4 regions of the Streptomyces luomodiensis genome follow, and region 4 is predicted to be linked to each of the others. Evidence: riboswitches for the same ligand, from Rfam matches in the RefSeq annotation. Region 4 holds a riboswitch; each other region holds the start of a gene.
What was found. A riboswitch is a leader RNA that binds a small molecule or an ion and turns the genes downstream of it on or off. The one in region 4 is predicted to bind cyclic di-AMP.
Positions count from the first base shown of each region.

Region 1 (4,827 bases), 930 kb from region 4:
TGTACGGCAGCCCGACCCGGATGAAGATCTCCTCGAAGACACGGGACTGGGCGTTGGTCCGGTAGAAGACCGCCACGTCCCCGGCCTTGGCGTCGCCCGCGTCCGTCAGCCGGTCGATCTCGTCGGCGACGAACTGGGCCTCGTCGTGCTCGGTGTCGGCCACATAGCCGACGATCTCGGCTCCGGCGCCGGCCTGTGTCCACAGGTTCTTCGGGCGGCGGTTCTCATTGCGCTCGATGACCGCGTTGGCCGCACTCAGGATGGTCTGGGTCGAGCGGTAGTTCTGCTCGAGGAGGATCGTCCGCGCGGTGGGGTAGTCCTCCTCGAACTGGAGGATGTTACGGATCGTGGCGCCCCGGAAGGCGTAGATCGACTGATCGGCGTCGCCCACCACGCACAGCTCGGCGGCGGTCGTCTCCTCGGTGTCCGTGCCCACCAGCTCGCGCACGAGGGTGTACTGGGCGTGGTTGGTGTCCTGGTACTCGTCCACCAGGACGTGCCGGAAGCGGCGGCGGTAGTGCTCGGCGACGTCCGGGAACGCCTGGAGCAGATTGACCGTGGTCATGATGATGTCGTCGAAGTCCAGCGCATTGGCCTCGCGCAGCCTCGACTGGTACATCGCGTACGCCTCAGCGAGGGTCTTCTCAAAGCCGTCCGCAGCCTGCCCGGCGAAGGTCTCCTCGTCGATCAGCTCGTTCTTCAGGTTGGAGATCTTGGCGCTGAAGGACTTCGGCGGGAACCGCTTGGGGTCGAGGTCCAGATCCCGGCAGACCAGCGACATCAGCCGCTTGGAGTCGGCGGCGTCGTAGATCGAGAACGACGAGGTGAAGCCGAGCTTCTTGGACTCTCGGCGCAGGATGCGGACGCAGGCGCTGTGGAAAGTGGACACCCACATGGCGTTGGCCCGCGGGCCGACGAGCTCCTCGACGCGCTCCTTCATCTCGCCCGCCGCCTTGTTGGTGAAGGTGATGGCGAGGATCTGGCCGGGGTGCACCCCGCGGGCACCGAGCAGATACGCGATGCGGTGGGTGAGCACCCGGGTCTTGCCGGAGCCGGCGCCCGCGACGATCAGCAGCGGAGCGCCGGTGTGCTCCACGGCGGCCTTCTGCTGCTCGTTCATCCCCTCGAGCAGGGCGGACGGGTCCACGGCGGGCCGCGGCGCGCCGTCCCGGTAGTGGGCCTCCCTGGGCACGGGCGCGTCGAAGGCGCCGCTGAAGAGGTGATGCGGCACGTCCTCAGCACCACCGTGGGCAGGGTGCGCCGAATCCTCGGGCGGCGGTGGCTCCTCCTCATGAGAGGGGGGCCCGAGGTCCGCCAGGAAGCTGTCGTCAAAGAGGCTGCTCATCGCTCCCCGAGTCTAGGCCGCCCCACTGACACCCGACGTCCGAACATCACGAAACGGTTTCGGGCAAAACGAACACCAGTCTTCACAGAAGCCCCACGCATTGGCTACCGTCCTGCGTCAGGCGGCCCGGACGATCCGTCGGCGAACCGCGTCGGCACGGGCGGCCTCCGCCGAGTCCGGCACCGCCGCGAGGCGGCCCGGAGCCGGGGACCCAGAACGCACGACCGGGGTGAATCGGCCGAGCGGTGCGGCACGCACGTGCCGCGCGCGAGGCCGTAGGGCAACCTTCCGAACCGCCCGAACCCGACAGCTAACCCGGTAGGCGGTCCACGGAAGGAGTCGCCTCCTTTGGCGTCGCACCGCAAACCGCGGACCCGCATACCCGCCCCGCGCACCGGTCACGGCCGCCGTACGGCCGTCGGGTTCACCACGGCCGCCCTCGCCTCCGTCACCCTCCTGTCCCAGTCGGCCAACGCCGCGCCCGGTGATCCCCGGCCGGCCTCCCAGTCGATCGAGAAGGTCAAGGAGAAGGTCGACACCCTCTACCACCAGGCGGAGACCGCCACCCAGCGCTACAACGCCGCGAAGGAACGCACCGACCAGCAGCGGGCCAAGGTCGACAAGCTGCTGGACTCCGTCGCCCAGCGCACCGAGAAGCTCAACGAGGCGCGACGCACACTGGGCACCTACGCCGCCGCCCAGTACCGCGACGGCGGATTGGCCCGCTCCGCCGCGACCCTGCTGTTCTCCGACGATCCGCAGGACGTCTTCGACCAGTCGCATCTGCTGGACCGGCTGACCGGTCGACAGAAGCAGGCCGTCGACAACTTCCGGACACAGCGGACGAAGACCGCCGAGGAGCGCCGTAAGGCCGGCGCGAGCCTCGCCACGCTGACCGCGGCGCAGAAGCAGCTGAAGACCCAGAAGAAGACCGTCCAGGACAAACTGACCGAGGCCCGGCGGCTGCTGGCGAATCTGACCGCCAAGGAGAAGGCACGGCTGGCGGCGATCGAGAAGAAGCAGGCGGAAGAGGCCCGCCGTAAGGCCGCCGCGCTGGCCGAGAAGCAGCGGCAGGAGGCCGCCGCCCGGAAAAAGCAGCAGGAGCAGCAGGGACAGCAGGACGGGAGCGGCGGCTCGACGGCCCCCTCGGCCCCCGCCAACAGCTCCAAGGCGGCCCAGGCCATCGCCTTCGCGAAGGCGCAGCTCGGCAAGCCGTACGTGTGGGGCGCCACCGGCCCGAGCTCCTTCGACTGCTCAGGACTGACGCAGGCGGCCTGGAAGTCCGCCGGGATCTCGCTGCCGCGCACCACCTGGGACCAGGTGAAGATCGGTACGCGCGTCTCGACGTCCCAGCTCCAGCCGGGCGATCTCGTCTTCTTCTACGACGACATCAGCCATGTCGGCCTCTACATCGGCGACGGGATGATGATCCACGCGCCGAAGCCGGGCGATGTGGTGAAGAAGGCCCCGATCACGGAGATGCCGATTTACGGGAGCGTACGGCCCGCGTAGGCCAGGCTCTCGTCGGCCAGGCTTTCGCGGGCCAGGCTTTCGCGGGTCAGGCTGAGCCAGACTTTCGCGGGGCAGGCCCTCAGAGGCCGCGGTGCCGCTGCCCGGGGCCGGGTCTCGGGCAGCGGCACCGGCATCGCCTCAGGTGCCGGGCTTGCGCCCGTAGACGTACACATCGTCGCCGTTCTTCAGCAGGCTCCAGTACTTCTTGGCGTCGGCCGCGCGCATATTGACGCAGCCGTGGGAGCCGGGCGGGGACCATACGCTGCCGGCGATGGAGTGGAACGCCTGACCGCCGTCGAAGAACTGGCTGTAGGGCATGGCGACCTTGTAGAGCGTCGACCAGTGGTTCTTGTTCCGCCAGTAGACCCTGGTCAGCCCGGTGCGGGTCTCGAAGCCGTTCCGCCCGGTCCGCACCGGAACCGGTCCGTAGACCAGCCGGGAGCCGTCCTGGATCCAGCTCAGCTGCCGGGTGAGGTCGACACAGGCGATGCGGCCCTTGTTGGTCGGGCACTTCTTCGCCGCGTTCGGTTTGTGTCCGGCCGCCTTCTGGGCGTTGATCAGCTTCATCACACCCGAGGTGATCGGGCCGGCGTAGCCGATCGTCGGGCTGATGCCGTGGTTGATCTGGAACTTCTGGATCGCGCGGCAGTCCGCCCGCGACTGCCGCCCGTCGACGGGGCGGCCCAGGAACTTCTCGGCCTGCTTCTGATACGGACCCGCGGTGCTGGTGCAGTACGACGCGGCGGCCTGCGCCGGACCGGCCACGGCGACCGCGAGCGGCACCGTCATCCCCGCCAGCCCCAGCACGATGCCCGCACGCCGGCTACGACGACCTCCGAGACTCCCGAGACCTCCGCGACCTCCGACTGACCCCCATACCCCCATGGCCACTCCTCTCGACTGCCAAGCTCTTTACTACGACAGCTCGCGAGTGCAAATGGTTGCACCGAGGTTGCGCTCAGCTCCCCCCGTACATCAGTTCGTCAGGTCCACAGAACGGCGATGAAGATGTTTGCCGTTGTCAAGGCACCCACCGCGCCGAAGGCGGCCGACTCGACCTTCTCCTCGTCGCGCTTCACGTACACCAGACCGAGGATCACGATCAGCAGCGCCAGCTTCAGGCCGATCTTGACGGTATTGACGCTGTTGTCGTCGGCCTGATTGAGCCCGACCAGCGCCACGCCGGTCACCAGCATGGTCAGCGCGCCGTGCAGCATCCCCGGGGTCATCCGGGCCTCGCCCGCGCTCATCGCCTTCATCTGCGAGAGGAAGCCACCGAGCAGCGCGCCGATGCCGACGATGTGCAGACCGACGAACAGATGAATGAGTACGTCCATAGCTCGGGAGAGTAACCGCGCGCATAACACCGGCCGGCACCCGGGTGGGCCCCTATGGGCGCTTCGGTCAGGGCCGCTCGAGACTCTCGGCCACCCCGCTCACCCTGCGATCAGTCGCCGTCACAGGAGCGACGAAAACCGTCCACTCCCGTTCATTCACCCGCATGGCCCCCACTTTCCGGCCTAGCTTCCCCTCCAGGTGGCAGTCCGCTTCCCGTCAACCGAGGGTCCCCGCCTTCATGGCGGGCTGCCACCCGCCCGTCCGTTCCCCATGAAGGTCCAGGACCCGAAACGTCCTGGAATGCCCAAGAGAGACCAGGTGAACCGCCGCAGTGGCGTCGCACAGGAAGCCCAAGCAGCGCTCGCTCACCAGCAGCACCGCCCGCGCGGCCGCGCTCCTCGCCCTCACGGGCACCGCGTCCGCCACCCTCCTCGACGGCACCGGGCACGCCGAGCACCACCTCACCCCCGCTCAGGTGAGGGCGAAGGTCGATGAGTACCGACGGGAGGCCGAGGAGGCCACCGAGAAGTACAACGGCGCGAAGGACAAGGCCGACAAGGCCCGGCGGGCGCTGGACGCGCTGCGCGACCAGGCCGCCCGCCGCACCACCCGGCTCAACGCCGCGCGCAACG
Region 1 covers NZ_CP117522.1:4,406,680-4,411,506, forward strand. The annotation lists gene pcrA (DNA helicase PcrA) at 1-1,345, opposite strand, end outside; cyclic di-AMP (ydaO/yuaA leader) riboswitch at 1,519-1,685, shown strand; gene PS467_RS18500 (C40 family peptidase) at 1,694-2,857, shown strand; gene PS467_RS18505 (L,D-transpeptidase) at 2,996-3,646, opposite strand; gene PS467_RS18510 (hypothetical protein) at 3,841-4,194, opposite strand; gene PS467_RS18515 (C40 family peptidase) at 4,527-4,827, shown strand, end outside.
Region 1: linked by a shared signal. The riboswitch ahead of PS467_RS18500 (C40 family peptidase) and the one ahead of PS467_RS22500 (M23 family metallopeptidase) in region 4 are both predicted to bind cyclic di-AMP.

Region 2 (4,827 bases), 1.8 Mb from region 4:
TGCGCCTCGGTGCGGCGCTGTGCGGCCCGCGCGGCGCCCAGCGGCTCCAGCAGCGCGCGGATGTCCAGCAGATCGGCCGCCTCACGTTCGGAGGGCTGGGCGACACAGGCCCCCGCATGCCGCCGGGTGGTCACGAAACCCTCGGACTCCAGGGTGCGCAGCGCCTCCCGGACGGGCACCCGCGAGACCCCGTAGCGCCGGGCGAGGAGTTCCTCGGTGAGCCGGCTGCCGGGCTGGTACGCACCGGAGACGATGTCGTCGCGAATCGCCGTACACAGTGCGTGCGCCGAAATCCGGCGACCGCCCTGGACCGCGGTCGTATCCCCGTTCATTTCCGGTCCCACATTGCCGAACCTCCGCCTAAACGCCCGCGAAACGCACCCATTGAACACGCGTTGAATACTCTATTCCAAGCGGACGCCATTTCCGATGGCGGGGAGCATTTCATGGATATTTTTTGGTCAGCGGCGGCTTGGGGTGACGGTGGCTGGGGCGGCGACGGCTTGGGGCGGCGGGCGGCGGTGCGCACGCCGAAGGCCCCGTCCGGCGGACGGGGCCTTCACGGAATGCTCGCGGTGTTCCGGGAGCAGGCGGTCAGACGTTGACGCCGTGCGAGCGCAGGTACGCCAGGGGGTCGATGTCCGACCCGTACTCCGCGCTGGTGCGGGCCTCGAAGTGCAGATGCGGTCCGGTGACGTTGCCGGTGGCGCCCGACAGGCCGATCTGCTGGCCCGGGGTCACCTTCTGGCCCACCGAGACGCCGATCGACGACAGATGACCGTACTGGGTGTAGGTGCCGTCGTTCATCTTGATGACGATGTTGTTGCCGTAGGCACCGCCCCAGCCCGCCTCGACGACCTCGCCGGAGCCCACGGCGTGCACCGAGGTGCCGGTGGAGGCGTGGAAGTCGATACCGGTGTGGGTGCCGGAGGACCACAGACCGCTGGACGCCTGGTAGGCCGTGGAGACGTAGGAGCCGCTGATCGGCGCCACGAAGGTGTTGAGGCGCTTGCGCTCGGCCTCGCGCGCCGCGCGCAGCTTGGCATCGCGCTCCGCCTTGGCCTTCTTCGCCGCCGCCTCCGCCTTCCTGGCGGCCTCCTGCCGGGCGACGGCCTCCGCCTTGGCCTTGGCGGCGGCCTGCTCGGCGGCGGTCTCCTGGGACTGCGCCTGGGCCTCGATGTGGTCCGCGATCCCGTCGCCGATCACGATCGCCTGGGTCAGACCGGTCTCGTGGGAGGAGGGGCCCTCGTCGGCCGCGAACGCCTGTCCGGCTATCCCGGCGACGACTCCCGAAGCGACCGTGGTGATGCCCGCGATGTTCGCGCCGGTGCGCAGGCCGGGTTTGCGGGGACGACGGTGCTTCCCGGTGGCGGTACGGGTGAACGCCATGGTCTGGCGCACTCCTTTCCTTCCTTCTCGCCTACCGGGTTAGCTGACGGGTTCGGAGCAGGAAGGTCTCCTACGAGCCCCTCCCCCACCGGGGAAGGCGCCCGATTCACCCCAGGGGACGTGTTGGGTCCCCGGCTCCCCTGGCTCGCGCCGTACGGGGACTCGGCGATGACTGTCCGTGCCGCGGATGCGGCGGGTCGCTGGCGAACAGCCGGATTGACGCTAAACGGGCCCGCTTTCGATCACCAAACGGTTCCGGTTTTTTGTTGCTCTCCCCACAAACCAAACACGTAGTCACTCCCACAAATCGGGCATTAAATCGGGCATGAAGGAAGGACCCCGGCACCCCCTTGGGGCCGGGGTCCTTCCCGCACCGGATCGCGGACCGGCTCATCGGCCGCATCGCCGGCCGGACGGTCCGTCAGTCGTCGGGCCGTCAGCCGACGAAGCGTCAGGCCGGCTCAGCCGGAGATGACGCGCACCTCGCCGATGCCCAGCGCCCTGACCGGCTCCTCGATCGCCGAGGCGTCGCCGACCAGCACCGTGACCAGCCGGTCCGCCGGGAAGGCGCTCACCACCGCCGCCGTGGCCTCCACCGTGCCGGTCTCCGCGAGGCGGGCGTAGAGCTGCGCCTGGAAGTCGTCCGGAAGGTGCTGTTCGACCTGGTCGGCGAGGGTGCCCGCGACGGCCGCCGCCGTCTCGTACTTCAGCGGCGCGACGCCCACCAGGTTCTGCACCGCGACATCGCGCTCCTCGTCCGTCAGCCCTTCCTCCTTCAGCGTGCGCAGCACCTTCCAGAGGTCCTCCAGCGCGGGGCCGGTGACCTCGGTGGCCACCGAGCCGCTGATCGCCAGCATCGCGGCGCCCGAGGAACCGCCGGAGGGCGCGGGGGGCGCGGAGCGCAGCACCTGGCCGAAGGCGCGCACCCCGTAGGTGTAGCCCTTCTCCTCGCGCAGCACACGGTCGAGGCGGGAGGTGAGGGTGCCGCCCAGGCAGTAGGTGCCCAGCACCTGCGCGGGCCAGACGCGGTCGTGGCGGTCGGCGCCCACGCGCCCGATGAGCAGCTGGGTCTGGACCGCGCCCGGCCGGTCGACGATCACCACGCGGCCGGTGTCGTCCGCGACGATCGGAGGCACCGTGCGCGGCACGGCCGCCCCGCCCGTCCAGGCGCCGAGGGTGTCGGCGAGCGCCCGGTCGAGGTCGACGCCGCCGAGGTCGCCCACGATGACGGCGGTGGAGGTGGAGGGCCGGACATGCGCCTCGTAGAAGGCCCGCACGGCCGCGGCGTCGATGCCCTCGATGGTCTCCTGGGTGCCTTGCCGCGGCCGGGACATCCGCGACGCGGCCGGGAAGAGGTCGGCGGAGAGGGCCATCGAGGCGCGGCGGGCCGGATTGGCCAGCTCATGGGGGATCTCGTCCAGCCGGTTGCGCACCAGCCGCTCGACCTCGCCGTCCGGGAAGGCGGGGGCGCGCAGCGCGTCGGCCAGCAGACCGAGCGCCTTGGGCAGCCGGGAGGCCGGAACCTCCAGGGAGACGCGGACGCCGGGGTGGTCGGCGTGCGCGTCCAGCGTGGCGCCACAGCGCTCGAGCTCGGCGGCGAACTCCTCGGCGTCGTGCTTGTCGGTGCCCTCCGACAGGGCGCGCGCCATGATCGTGGCGACGCCGTCGAGCCCGGCCGGCTCGGCGTCCAGCGGCGCGTCCAGATTGATCTCGACGGCGACGACCTGCTGGCCGGGGCGGTGGCAGCGCAGCACGGTGAGGCCGTTGGCCAGCTCACCGCGCTCGGGCGCCGGGAACGCCCACGGCTTGGGGGCGCCGCCCTTCGGCTGCGGGTGGAAGGTCATGGTCGCGGTGACGGCGTCGCTCACTGGGCCGCCTCCCCTTCTGCGTCGGTCTCGGCGGCTTCGTCGGCGTCGGTGTCGGCTGCGTCCTCGGCGCCCTGGACGGGCTCGTAGACCAGCACGGCGCGGTTGTCGGGGCGCAGCCGCGCGGCGGCCACGGCCCGCACCTCCTCGGGGGTGATGGCGAGCACCCGCTCCACGGCGGTCAGCGCCAGCTGCGGGTCGCCGAAGAGCACCGCGTACCGGCAGAGCTCGTCGGCGCGGCCGCCGACCGTGGCCAGCCGGTCGAGCCACTCGCGCTCGATCTGCGCCTGTGCGCGCTCCATCTCCTGCGGGGTCGGCCCCTCCTCGGCGAAGCGGGCCAGCTCCTCGTCGACGGCGGCCTCGATGGCGGGCACCTCGACACCGCCGGAGGTCTTCACGTCCAGCCAGCCGAGCGAGGGGGCGCCCGACAGCCGCAGCAGGCCGAATCCGGCGGCCACGGCGGTGCGGTCGCGGCGCACCAGGCGGTTGTGGAGCCGGGAGGACTCCCCGCCGCCGAGGACGGTCAGCGCCAGGTCGGCGGCGTCGGCCTCACGGGTGCCGTCGTGGGGCAGCCGGTAGGCGGCCATCAGGGCGCGGGCCGGGACCTCCTCCTCCACGACCTCGCGCAACTGCCCGCCGATCACGTCCGGGAGCGTGCCGTCGCGGGGCGGCCGCTTGGCGTCGTGGGAGGGGATGGAGCCGAAGTACTTCTCGATCCAGGCGAGCGTCTGCTCGGGGTCGATGTCGCCGACGACCGACAGCACGGCGTTGTTCGGCGCGTAGTAGGTGCGGAAGAACTCCCGCGCGTCCTCCAGGGAGGCCGCGTCCAGGTCGGCCATCGAGCCGATCGGGGTGTGGTGGTACGGGTGGCCCTCGGGGTACGCCATGGCCACGAGCTTCTCGAAGGCGGTGCCGTACGGGACGTTGTCGTACCGCTGGCGGCGCTCGTTCTTGACGACGTCGCGCTGGTTCTCCAGGCTCTCCTCGTCCAGCGCGGTCAGGAGGGACCCCATCCGGTCGGCCTCCAGCCACAGGGCGAGCTCGACCTGGTGGGCGGGCATGGTCTCGAAGTAGTTGGTGCGCTCGAAGCTGGTCGTGCCGTTGAGCGAGCCGCCGGCCCCCTGCACCAGCTCGAAGTGGCCGTTCCCGGTGACCTGCGCCGAGCCCTGGAACATCAGGTGCTCGAAGAGGTGGGCCAGACCCGTGCGCCCCTTGACCTCATGACGTGAGCCGACGTCGTACCACAGACAGACCGCGGCGACCGGGGTCAGATGGTCCTCGGAGAGCACCACGCGCAGGCCATTGGCCAGCCGGTGCTCGGTCGCTTTCAGGCCGCCGGAACCGGCCTGCTGCGTGGCCGTGTGACCCATGGGCATGTACGTCCCTTCCATCGCGTGATGAGCGCGTGCCAGCCGCTTGCGCAGCGCTTCTGTCACTGTATGCAAGCGCACGGACATCTGGCGAAGTTCCGGTCCGTTCCCATCCCCCCGAACCGTTTCCGCGAACCGTTTCCGCGATCCCTCGGACGCCGGACCGGCCCCTCCGCGAAGGGCCGTCACACCAGGGTGCCGGG
Region 2 covers NZ_CP117522.1:7,175,883-7,180,709, reverse strand. The annotation lists gene PS467_RS30320 (GntR family transcriptional regulator) at 1-332, opposite strand, end outside; gene PS467_RS30315 (M23 family metallopeptidase) at 595-1,389, opposite strand; cyclic di-AMP (ydaO/yuaA leader) riboswitch at 1,404-1,567, opposite strand; gene PS467_RS30310 (M16 family metallopeptidase) at 1,851-3,233, opposite strand; gene PS467_RS30305 (M16 family metallopeptidase) at 3,254-4,630, opposite strand.
Region 2: linked by a shared signal. The riboswitch ahead of PS467_RS30315 (M23 family metallopeptidase) and the one ahead of PS467_RS22500 (M23 family metallopeptidase) in region 4 are both predicted to bind cyclic di-AMP.

Region 3 (4,827 bases), 1.1 Mb from region 4:
CTTGTAGAACTCGGAGGCGGCGACGTCGAGCGCGAGCGCGATGTCCTGGCCCGGCTGGTAGCCGGCCTTCTTGATGGCCTCGACGATCAGGTCGAGGGCCTCACGGTTGGAGCCGAGGTTCGGCGCGAAACCGCCCTCGTCGCCGAGGCCGGTGGACAGGCCCCGCTCCTTCAGCACGGACTTCAGCGTGTGGTAGACCTCGGCGCCCCAGCGCAGGGCCTCGGAGAAGGACTCCGCGCCGATCGGAGCGATCATGAACTCCTGGATGTCCACGTTGGAGTCGGCGTGCGACCCGCCGTTGAGGATGTTCATCATCGGGACCGGCAGCAGATGGGCGTTCGGGCCGCCGAGGTAACGGAAGAGCGGGAGGTCGGACGCCTCGGAGGCGGCGTGCGCGACGGCCAGGGAGACGCCGAGGATGGCGTTGGCGCCGAGCGAGGACTTGTCCGGGGTGGCGTCCAGGTCGAACATCGCCTGGTCGATCAGGCGCTGCTCGGTGGCGTCGTAGCCGACCAGCTCGGGGCCGATCTGCTCGATGACGGCGAGGACGGCCTTCTCCACGCCCTTGCCGTTGTAACGGTTCTTGTCGCCGTCACGGAGCTCGAGGGCCTCGAAGGCGCCGGTGGAGGCGCCGGACGGAACGGCGGCACGGCCGGTGCTGCCGTCGTCGAGGCCGACCTCGACCTCGACCGTGGGGTTGCCTCGCGAGTCGAGGATCTCGCGAGCTACGACGACGTCGATGGACGGCACGAGGTTCTCCTTCGTATGGGTCTGCGGTAGCAGCACGAGCCTAACGGGCCGGGAGGGCTGCGCCCCGCGTTCGCCCGTCCCACGAGACGGGACGTGACACAAAAAGCCAGATTCAGGATTGAATATCCAGATTTCTCTGGAATGGGTGGCCCGCTATGCGTGAGCCCCGGCCGGGCGCGCCATGGGGCGGCACGCCCGGCCGGGGCCCGTTCTCAGCCGGCTCTCAGGCGGCTTAGCTGAGGTGCAGGCGCTGACCCGGGTAGATCAGGTCGGCCTTCTCGACGATGTCCTTGTTCAGCTGGAAGAGCTTCTTCCAGCCACCCTTGACATGGTGCGCCTCGGCGATCTTGCCGAGGGTGTCGCCGGACTTGACCTTGTACTCGCCGTCACCCTTCTTGATCGGACCGCGCGCCTGCTGACGCGCGGCGTGCTGGGACGCGGTACGGGGCTGCGCCTTCGGCTGGGCGGGCTTGGCGGCCGGGGCCGACTCGGTGGAGGTTCCGCCCTGCGCACCGGAAGACGTCGAAGGAGCGGCGGGCGCCGAGGGTGCGGACGGGCTGCCGCCGGCGGTCAGGCCCTTGCCGCAGACCGGCCAGGCACCCTTGCCCTGGCTGCCGAGGACCTTCTCGGCGATCTGTATCTGCTGGCCCTTGCTGGCCTTGTCCGCGGTGGGGGCGAACGCGGTACCGCCGTAGGCGGCCCAGGTGGAGCTCGAGAACTGCAGACCGCCGTAGTAGCCGTTGCCGGTGTTGATCGACCAGTTACCACCGGACTCGCACTGCGCGACCTCGTCCCACTGAGAGGTGGTGGCCGCGGAGGCGGAGGTGGCCCCGATGAGCGGTGCCGCCACGGCGGCGCCGGCCAGGCCGGTGAGCGCGGCGATACGGGTGGCCTTGGAGGGGCGGCGGTGCTTCCCGTTGGACTTGAGCATCGTTGGTTCGTTTCCTCACCGACGCCTACGAGGTGAGCTGTCGGGTTCGGACGTGAGTTGCCCGGCCGGTCGCGATGGTCGCGTCCGGCTTCACCCCTAGCCGACGAGCCCGTGTCCACAGGCCACTCGGCACCTACCTTGGGTCCCCCGCTCCTGCCTTCGGCGCTGACGCGTCGGTTCCCCCCGACCGCCGGCAGGATTCGGCGTGACGATCGACGGTGCCCGCGGTGGCGAGCGGGAAGACGGTAAACACACCTCCGGAGAAGGTTCAAACACCCCAATCGCAGTGAATGGGGCTGTAATTGATCTCACCCGGCCCACATCAGTGCAGGTGGGCCGGGTGGGGAGGGATCGGACACGCGGTGCGGCCCGGAAAATGTGACGAGATGTATGTCTCACCGGAACCAGATCGGGCAATTCACCCCGAATCACTGCTCCCTGATGGTGAGGTCAAGGCGCTGACCAGGAAGGATCAGGTCGGGGTCGATGCCGATGAGGTCCTCGTTGTCTTCGTAGAGCCCTTGCCAACCACGGCTGACGTTCTGGTCCTCGGCGATCCCTGACAGGTTGTCACCGGGTCGAACGGTGTAGGCGTCGCCCGTGGGGTCCTGGGTGCGGTCCGCGCCATCGCGGGAGGCGTGGCGCCCGGAGGGCCGCGCGTCCCCCGAACCGCCGTCACCGGCCCGCTCCCCGGCGTCCTGGGCGCCACGATGGCGGCCAGTGGGCGCGGGGTCGGCGGAGGAGTCCCCCGCGGACCCCTTCGAGCCCTCGTCCGCGGGCCCGCCCGAGGGCTCGTCGGCGGGCTCGTCCGCGGGCTTCTTCGAGGACTCGCCCGCAGGCTCCTTCGAGGACCCCTCGGAACCGCCCGAAGCGGAGCCGTCCGACGCCGAGCCGTCCAGTCCATCGGAGGACCGCGAGGCGTCGGACGTGTCCGGCCGCTCGGCCGACCCGGACGCGTCCGACCCCCCGGAGCCGTCGGACCGGCCCGCTCCCGGGGCCGGGTCCGCCTCCGGATCCGTCTCCGGGGTGGCCGTGCGGCCGGGGTTCACATCGGGGGCGTCGGCACTGCCGGTGAGTCCGGTACCCAGTGAACAGTTCGGCCAGGCGCCGGGCCCGCGGTCGCCGAGGATCGACTCGGCGACGGATATCTGCTGGGAGCGGGAGGCCAGGTCGGGGCGCGGGGCGTACTCCGTGCCGCCGTACTTCTTCCACAGGTCGAGGGTCAGCCGCAGTCCGCCGTAGAAGCCGTCGCCCTCGTTGGCGCTCCACATGCCGCCGCTCTCGCATTCGGCGACCCGGTCCCAGGTGTCGGCGTCGGCGGCCTGCGCGCCGGCCGCCCCGAAGAGGGGCATGGCGATGCCCGCGCCCGTGACCCCCGCCGCGACGACGATGGCCGGAGCCTGACGGGGGCGACGGTGTCGACCATTACCGGAACGCATGCGATTGACCTCTCCTGTGGCGAATCGGTTGCCGGTGAACATAGCGACGGCACACGATCATCACAAGGCGATGTATCCCAGGTCACGCCGCGATCACGTGGCTGACCTTTCGTCACCTTTGCCGGGCCGTACGGGTCTTGCCGACCTCACTGGGCCCCGGAGTTCCAGGTCACCGGCAGGGTGCGCAGCCCGCGCATGATGAGCCCGCCGCGCCACCGCAGGTCCTCCGGGTCCGCCGCGAGCCGCAGTCCGGGCAGGCGCCGCAGCAGGGTGCCGATCGCGGTCTGGGCCTCCAGCCGGGCCAGCGGGGCGCCCAGACAGTAATGGATGCCATGGCCGTAGCCCAGGTGCTGGTTGTCGCGGCGGGTGAGGTCGAGGACGTCGGGCGCCTCGAACCGCTCGGGGTCCCGGTCGGCGGCGGCGAGCACCACCAGCACCGGCTCCCCCTCGGCGATGCGCTGCCCCCCGAGGGTGAGCGGCTCGGTGGCGAACCGCCAGGTGGCGATCTCCACCGGCCCGTCGTAGCGCAGCAGCTCCTCGACCCCGGCGGCCAGCAGCCGCTCGTCCCCTTCTGTCAGGGCCCGCTGCATGAGGGCGCGCTGCTCGGGATGGCGCAGCAGTGCGTAGACGCCGTTGCCGATGAGGTTGACGGTGGTCTCGAATCCGGCGAACAGAAGGATGAAGGCCATGGCCGCGGCCTCGTTCTCGGTGAGGTGCTCACCGTGGTGGCCGGCCCGGATCAGACCGGAGATCAGATCCTCCCCGTCCCCTTCTTCTCTCCGCTCTCCTTCTTCCTGCCGCTCCGCGAGCTCCAGCCGCTTGCGGTGGATCAGCTCGGCGAGATACGCCCGGATCCGCTTCACGGCGCGGGCCACCCCACCGCGCGGGCCCCCGCCGTGCCGGATCATCGTGCCGGCCCAGTCGCGGAAGTCGTCCTGGTCCTCGCGCGGCACCCCGAGCAGATCGCAGATCGCATAGATAGGGAGAGGGAAGGCGAACTCATGGATGAGGTCCGCCTCTCCCCTCTCCTCGAAGGCGTCGATGAGCTGGTCGGTGAGGGTCCGCACCCGGGGGGCGAACGCGGCCACCCGGCGCGGGGTGAAGGCCTTCGACACCAGCCGCCGGAGCCGGGTGTGGTCAGGGGGATCGATATTGAGCAGATGTGTCATCAGCTCCGCGCGCCGTTCGCCTGGAATGCCCACCTTGCCCTTGGCGTGGGCCGCCGCGCTGTGCCGCTGGGGGTTCTTCGAGAGCCGGGGATCGGCCAGTGCCTTCCTGGCATCGGCGTAGCGGGTCACCAGCCACGCCTCGACACCGCTGGGCAGCGTGGTCCGGTGAACCGGGGCGTGCTCGCGTAGCCAGGCGTAGGCGGGGTAGGGATCGGTGGCGAACTCCCAGGTGAAGAGGGTGGGAGCGGAGCTGTCACGGGGCTGTTCCGACACCCCCCGACGATACCGGCCGAGACTCACCTCTCCGATATACCCCGTTATCCGAAATAACGGAACAACGGAAAAAAGAGGAATAAAAGAAACAACGGGGATAAAGGGAACGCGGCCGCCGTCGACAGGTTGAGCGCTGAGCGGAATTACCCCTTCATCTCCACACATCCTTCACAGTTCATCCACAGGTCGAGGCGAATGCCCGGATATCTGATGGCTGCGGCCATCGCCCGGCGGGCGCCCGCGCCGCCCCGCCAGAAGACCCCGG
Region 3 covers NZ_CP117522.1:4,227,882-4,232,708, forward strand. The annotation lists gene eno (phosphopyruvate hydratase) at 1-750, opposite strand, end outside; gene PS467_RS17705 (transglycosylase family protein) at 983-1,681, opposite strand; cyclic di-AMP (ydaO/yuaA leader) riboswitch at 1,689-1,856, opposite strand; gene PS467_RS17710 (transglycosylase family protein) at 2,110-3,120, opposite strand; gene PS467_RS17715 (cytochrome P450 family protein) at 3,267-4,562, opposite strand.
Region 3: linked by a shared signal. The riboswitch ahead of PS467_RS17705 (transglycosylase family protein) and the one ahead of PS467_RS22500 (M23 family metallopeptidase) in region 4 are both predicted to bind cyclic di-AMP.

Region 4 (4,827 bases):
GGAGAAGGTGAGCTGGGCCTCCAGGCGCTCGGCGCTCACATTGGAGGCGCCGATCTCGCGGACCTTGCCCTCCCGGACCAGCTCGTCCAGGGTGGTGATGATCTCCTCAACCGGCACCGACGGATCGTCGTAGTGGGTGTAGTAGAGGTCGATGTAGTCGGTGCCCAGCCGCTGGAGGGATTCCTCGATGCCCGACTTGATGGCGGACGAGGTCAGGCCGCGCGGCTCCGGGACCCCGGCGCCCACCTTGGTGGCCAGGACGATGTCGGAGCGGTTGCCGCGGGAGGCGAACCACTTGCCGAGGATGATCTCGGACTCGCCGCCCTCGTTGCCCGGCACCCAGGCGGAGTAAACGTCGGCGGTGTCGATGAAATTGCCGCCCGCCGCCACATAGGCGTCGAGCACCTCGAAGGACTCGGCCTCGTTCGCGGTCCAGCCGAAGACATTCCCACCGAAGGAGAGCGGGAAGACGGACAGGTCACCGATCTTCTGCTTGTTGTCAGCCATGTATTCCCTCAACGACTGACTGGAAGAGGTTGTTCCACCACACCCGCGCGGATTGCGCCGTGCCGGGCACGAACAACCGGCGGCCCTGGCGTCAAGGGGGGAGAGAGCGCCAGGGCCGCCGGGGTATCAGGGGTAACCGTGGTGTCAGGGGTGTCAGAGGTGTCAGGGGTTCTGTCCGTGCTGGCGCAGCCAGGGCATCGGGTCGATCGGCGAGCCGCCGCCGGGCCGGACCTCGAGGTGGAGGTGCGGGCCGGTCACATTGCCGGTGGCGCCGACGCGGCCGATGGTCTCGCCCGTCGTCACCTTGCCGGAGGTGACGACCATCGAGGACAGGTGGCAGTACCAGAGCTCGGTGCCGTCGTCGAGGGTCAGCACGATGCGGTAGCCGTACGAGCCGGCCCAGCCCGCCTGGGTGATGGTGCCGCCGTGCACCGCCTTGACCGGAGTGCCGGTCGGGGCGGCGAAGTCCTGGCCGGTGTGGTCGGCCGACCACATGTCGCCCGCCTGGCCGAAGCTCGCGGTCAGGGTGTACGAGCCGACGGGGAGGGTGTACGCGGCGGCGAGCCTGGCCTGGCGCGCGGCCTCGGCCTTCTTCTCGGCCGCCTCCTTCGCCCGCTGCTCGGCGGCCTTCTTCTCCGCCTCGGCCTTGGCCTTGGCCTGGGCGGCCACCTCCGCGGCCTTGTCGGCGGCGTCCTTGGCGGCGGCCTTCGCCGCGGCGGTGCGGTTGTCCTCGTCCGCCGCGTTCTGCTGGTTCTCGGCCTGCTGGAGGATGCGGGCGCGGAGCGCCTCGCCCGCGTCGGTGGTGCCGCGCTGCTCGTCCGCGCTGGTCAGACCGGCCTGGGAGAGCGGGGCGGCGGTCGTCTGGGCGCCGTCGCTGTCGCTGTCGTCCGACATGAAGGAGCCGATGCCGGGCAGGTCCTTGGCGGCGGGCAGACTGGCCTTGACCTCGTCGGCGACATGGCCGAGGTCGGGCAGGGATATGGGCGCGGCCGGACGGTCCTTGGCGCTGGCCATACCGCCCGCGCCGACCGCCGCGATCATGCCGACCCCGAGGACGGCGCCGCTGCGCGCCATGGTCCCGCCCCGCTGCTTCACCACGCGGTGCCGGCCACGTACGGGAGCGATGGAGTCCTCGGTGGGGTTCCACTCCTCCCAGGACTCGGTTTCGAAGCCGGCGCCCGGGGTCTCGGGCGCGTCCCCGTCCGCCTGCCGATCGCCGGGGGCGAAGTACCGGTCGTCGGGGGCGAAGCGGCCACCCCCGGAGCTCGTCCCACCCCCGGAGCTCGTCCCACCCCCGGAGCTCGTCCCGCCGCCGGCGTCGAAGCCGGGGCCGTAGGCGGTGGCGGTCCCCGAACCGCCTCCCCCTGTGCGATACGGAGCCTCGTCCAGGACAGACCTGTTGGACGCCACGGAGGCGCACTCCTTTCCTTCCCTCTCGCCTACCGGGTTAGCTGACGGGTTCGGAGCAGGAAGGTCTCCTACGGGTCAGGTTCGACCCGATTCACCCCAAGGTTGTTGGTTCCCCGGTTCCCTTGGTGTTGCTGGTGGTGCGGTGCTGCCGCTGTGCGTACGGGATTCGGCGACGGCGCACGGTGCCGCCCTTGCGACGGTTGTGACGACCGCGCTGCGTTATCGAACGTTAATAGAGAGCGGGATGTGATTCCAAGCCGTTCCGAGGAATCCGCGCACCTTTGGCATGAACTTAGCGCCCATGGAGGGACAGATGGGGGCGAGTCAACACCTCGGGCAAGGGTTGGCAAAAACGCGGTCCGGCTGATCGTGTGTCAATTGTTATGCGGAGGGAGCTCGGTTGGTTACGCACCGTGTGCGGGGCCGCCGGCGCTCGTACGGGCGTCGCGACCGCCCGCGTTCCCGTTCGCCCGTCCGTTGCCGTTCCCTCGTCCGTTGCCGTCCCCCCGTCCGTTGCCGTTCGCCCGTCCGTTGCCGCGGGCCGAGGTCCGGCGGACCGCCAGCAGCGCCATGTCGTCCGGCGTCCCGCCACCCGTATGGCGCTCCACATCGGCCACCAACGCGCCCACCAGCTCCTGCGGCTCATCGAAGCGTTGGCCGCGCAGCCGCTCCTCCGGGTCGTAGAACTCGCCGTTCCGGTCCCGGGCCTCCGTCACCCCGTCCGTGAAAAACAGCAGCGTCTCCCCCTCCGCGAACCCCAGCTCCTTGACCCGGTCCGGCCAGCCGTCCATCTCCCCCATGCCCAGCGGCAGCGCCCGTGCCTCCGGTTCCAGGGCGCGCAGCGCGCCGTCCTCGTCCAGCAGCAGCGGCGCCGGATGGCCCCGGTTGATCAGCCGCAGGGTGGAGTCGCCGCGCGGAATCTCGGCCACCACGGCCGTGGTGAACCCCTCGACCACCTCGAGGTCGGCCCGCCGGGCGCCCTCGCGTTGCAGCGCCCGCTCCAGCCGGCCCACGAGCGCCTCCAGGGTCGACTCCTGCTCCGCCGCCTCCCGGAAGCAGCCGAGGAGGATCGCCACGACCTCCACGGCTTGCAGCCCCTTGCCACGTACGTCCCCGATGATCAGCCGTACGCCGTGTGGGGTGTCCTGGACCGCGTACAGATCACCGCCGATCGCCGCGTACTTCTCCGCCGGTACGTACCGCGCCGCGATCTCCAGCCCGGCGAGACGGTCCGGCGGCGCGGGCAGGACGGCGCGCTGAGCCGCCTCCGCGACACCGCGCGCCGAGGCGAGCCGGTGGTAGCCGAGCCGCACGATGCGGTTGATCACCAGCGCGAGCACGGTCACGGTCGCAACCGTGACGATCTCGGTGGCCGCCTGGGTCGGGTCCGCCACCCCGTGCAGCTCCGCCAGCAGACAGGTCGTGAGGACGGCGGCGACGGCCGTGACGACGGTCTGGCGCAACGGTAAGAGCGCCGCGGCGACCAAGGGGGCGGCGGCGAAGAAGGGCGAGGCGGTGTAGCCGGGCGGGGCGGCCAGGTCGTAGGCGATGCCGCCGAGGACGAGGACGGCGGGGACCCAGCGGGCCAGCCGACGGCCCGGCGGCCCCTCGTCCGCCTCCTCGGCCGCGCCGGACCTCGCACCGGGAGCCGCGCCGGCCTCCGGGGTGAACGGGGCGGACGAGGGGGACGAGGGGGACGAGGGGGACGCGTGGGCGGAGGCACCGGTCGAGGCGCTGGGGCCGAGAGGCGTACGGAGGCGGTTACGGGGCCTGCGGACGCGCGGGCCGCTCAGCCGTGACCAGGCCGTACGCCACTCCGCACGGGCGCCCGTACGAGCCCTGCTCCCTCGCACCCGCACCGGCTTCTCTCGCTTTCCCTGGTCCGTGCCCCGGTATCAGGCTTGCGGGTGCCGGGCCGCGATGCGAGTCGGTGTCGGCCATGTGGGGGCGTCAGGCGACGTTTCCAGATCGGTGATGGTGGTGTGCTGGAACCCGAGTGGCCACGGAGGGCATGCCTCCGGGGCCACTCGCCAAGCATGGCGTTCGCCCGGACTCAGAATCCGTTACCTTGGCCGCCGCCATAGCCCTTGTTGTCGTGGCCCCTGTTGTCGTGCCCCTTGGTGCCGTAGCCCTTGTTGTCGTGGCCCTTGTTGTCGTGGCCCCTGTTGTCGTGGCCCTTGTTGTCGTGGCCCCTGTTGTCGTCGGAGGTGTCGTCGGAGGTGTCGTCGACGGCGATGTTGGCGCACTTGCTGCCGACGTTGATGTCGCCGGTCGGGGAGAGCACACCCAAGCCGGCGATCGGGCCGGTCGCGGTGTCGCAGTCGTTGCTCTGGACGGCCGCGTCGGAGTTGGTGAAGTTGATGCACTCCGAGCCGACATCGGTGTCGCCCGTCGGGGCGCCCAGGGCGCCGCTGATGATGGCGCCGGTGGCCGTGTCACACGCGTTGGTCTGGATCGCTCCCAAGCTATCCAGGCCGTGGGCGGACGCTCCACCCGCGCTCCCCAGGGCCAGAGCGCCTGCCGCTACGGACAGGAGAGCTGCCTTCATTCCGATGTTCACTTGGTTCCTCCAGAAAAGCCGATCCGCGAACAAGCCAGACGCTCACATTGAACGAACGGCGATCCGCGCGGCACCGGAGGCGCGCAAATGCATCACCCAATAAGATCTAACGATCAAATGATTACAGGTCCACACCGAGCGCGCGGGCGTGGCGGTCGGCCGCGAGTTCCGCCGAAACCTCGTCGAGGTACACCTCGCACACCAGCCGTCCGTCGCGGGTGAGATTGTGCTCCAGCTCCCACAGCACGATCTCGTCCCCTCCGGCGAGCAGGAAGGCGTGCTCATAGAAGCGGCACCAGGTGGCATCGGGCCCGCCGGAGCGGCGCCGGGGCTTGGGCGCGAGGGCGATG
Region 4 covers NZ_CP117522.1:5,336,526-5,341,352, reverse strand. The annotation lists gene PS467_RS22505 (aldo/keto reductase) at 1-507, opposite strand, end outside; gene PS467_RS22500 (M23 family metallopeptidase) at 670-1,917, opposite strand; cyclic di-AMP (ydaO/yuaA leader) riboswitch at 1,929-2,072, opposite strand; gene PS467_RS22495 (PP2C family protein-serine/threonine phosphatase) at 2,322-3,776, opposite strand; gene PS467_RS22490 (hypothetical protein) at 3,971-4,381, opposite strand; gene PS467_RS22485 (DUF6227 family protein) at 4,599-4,827, opposite strand, start outside.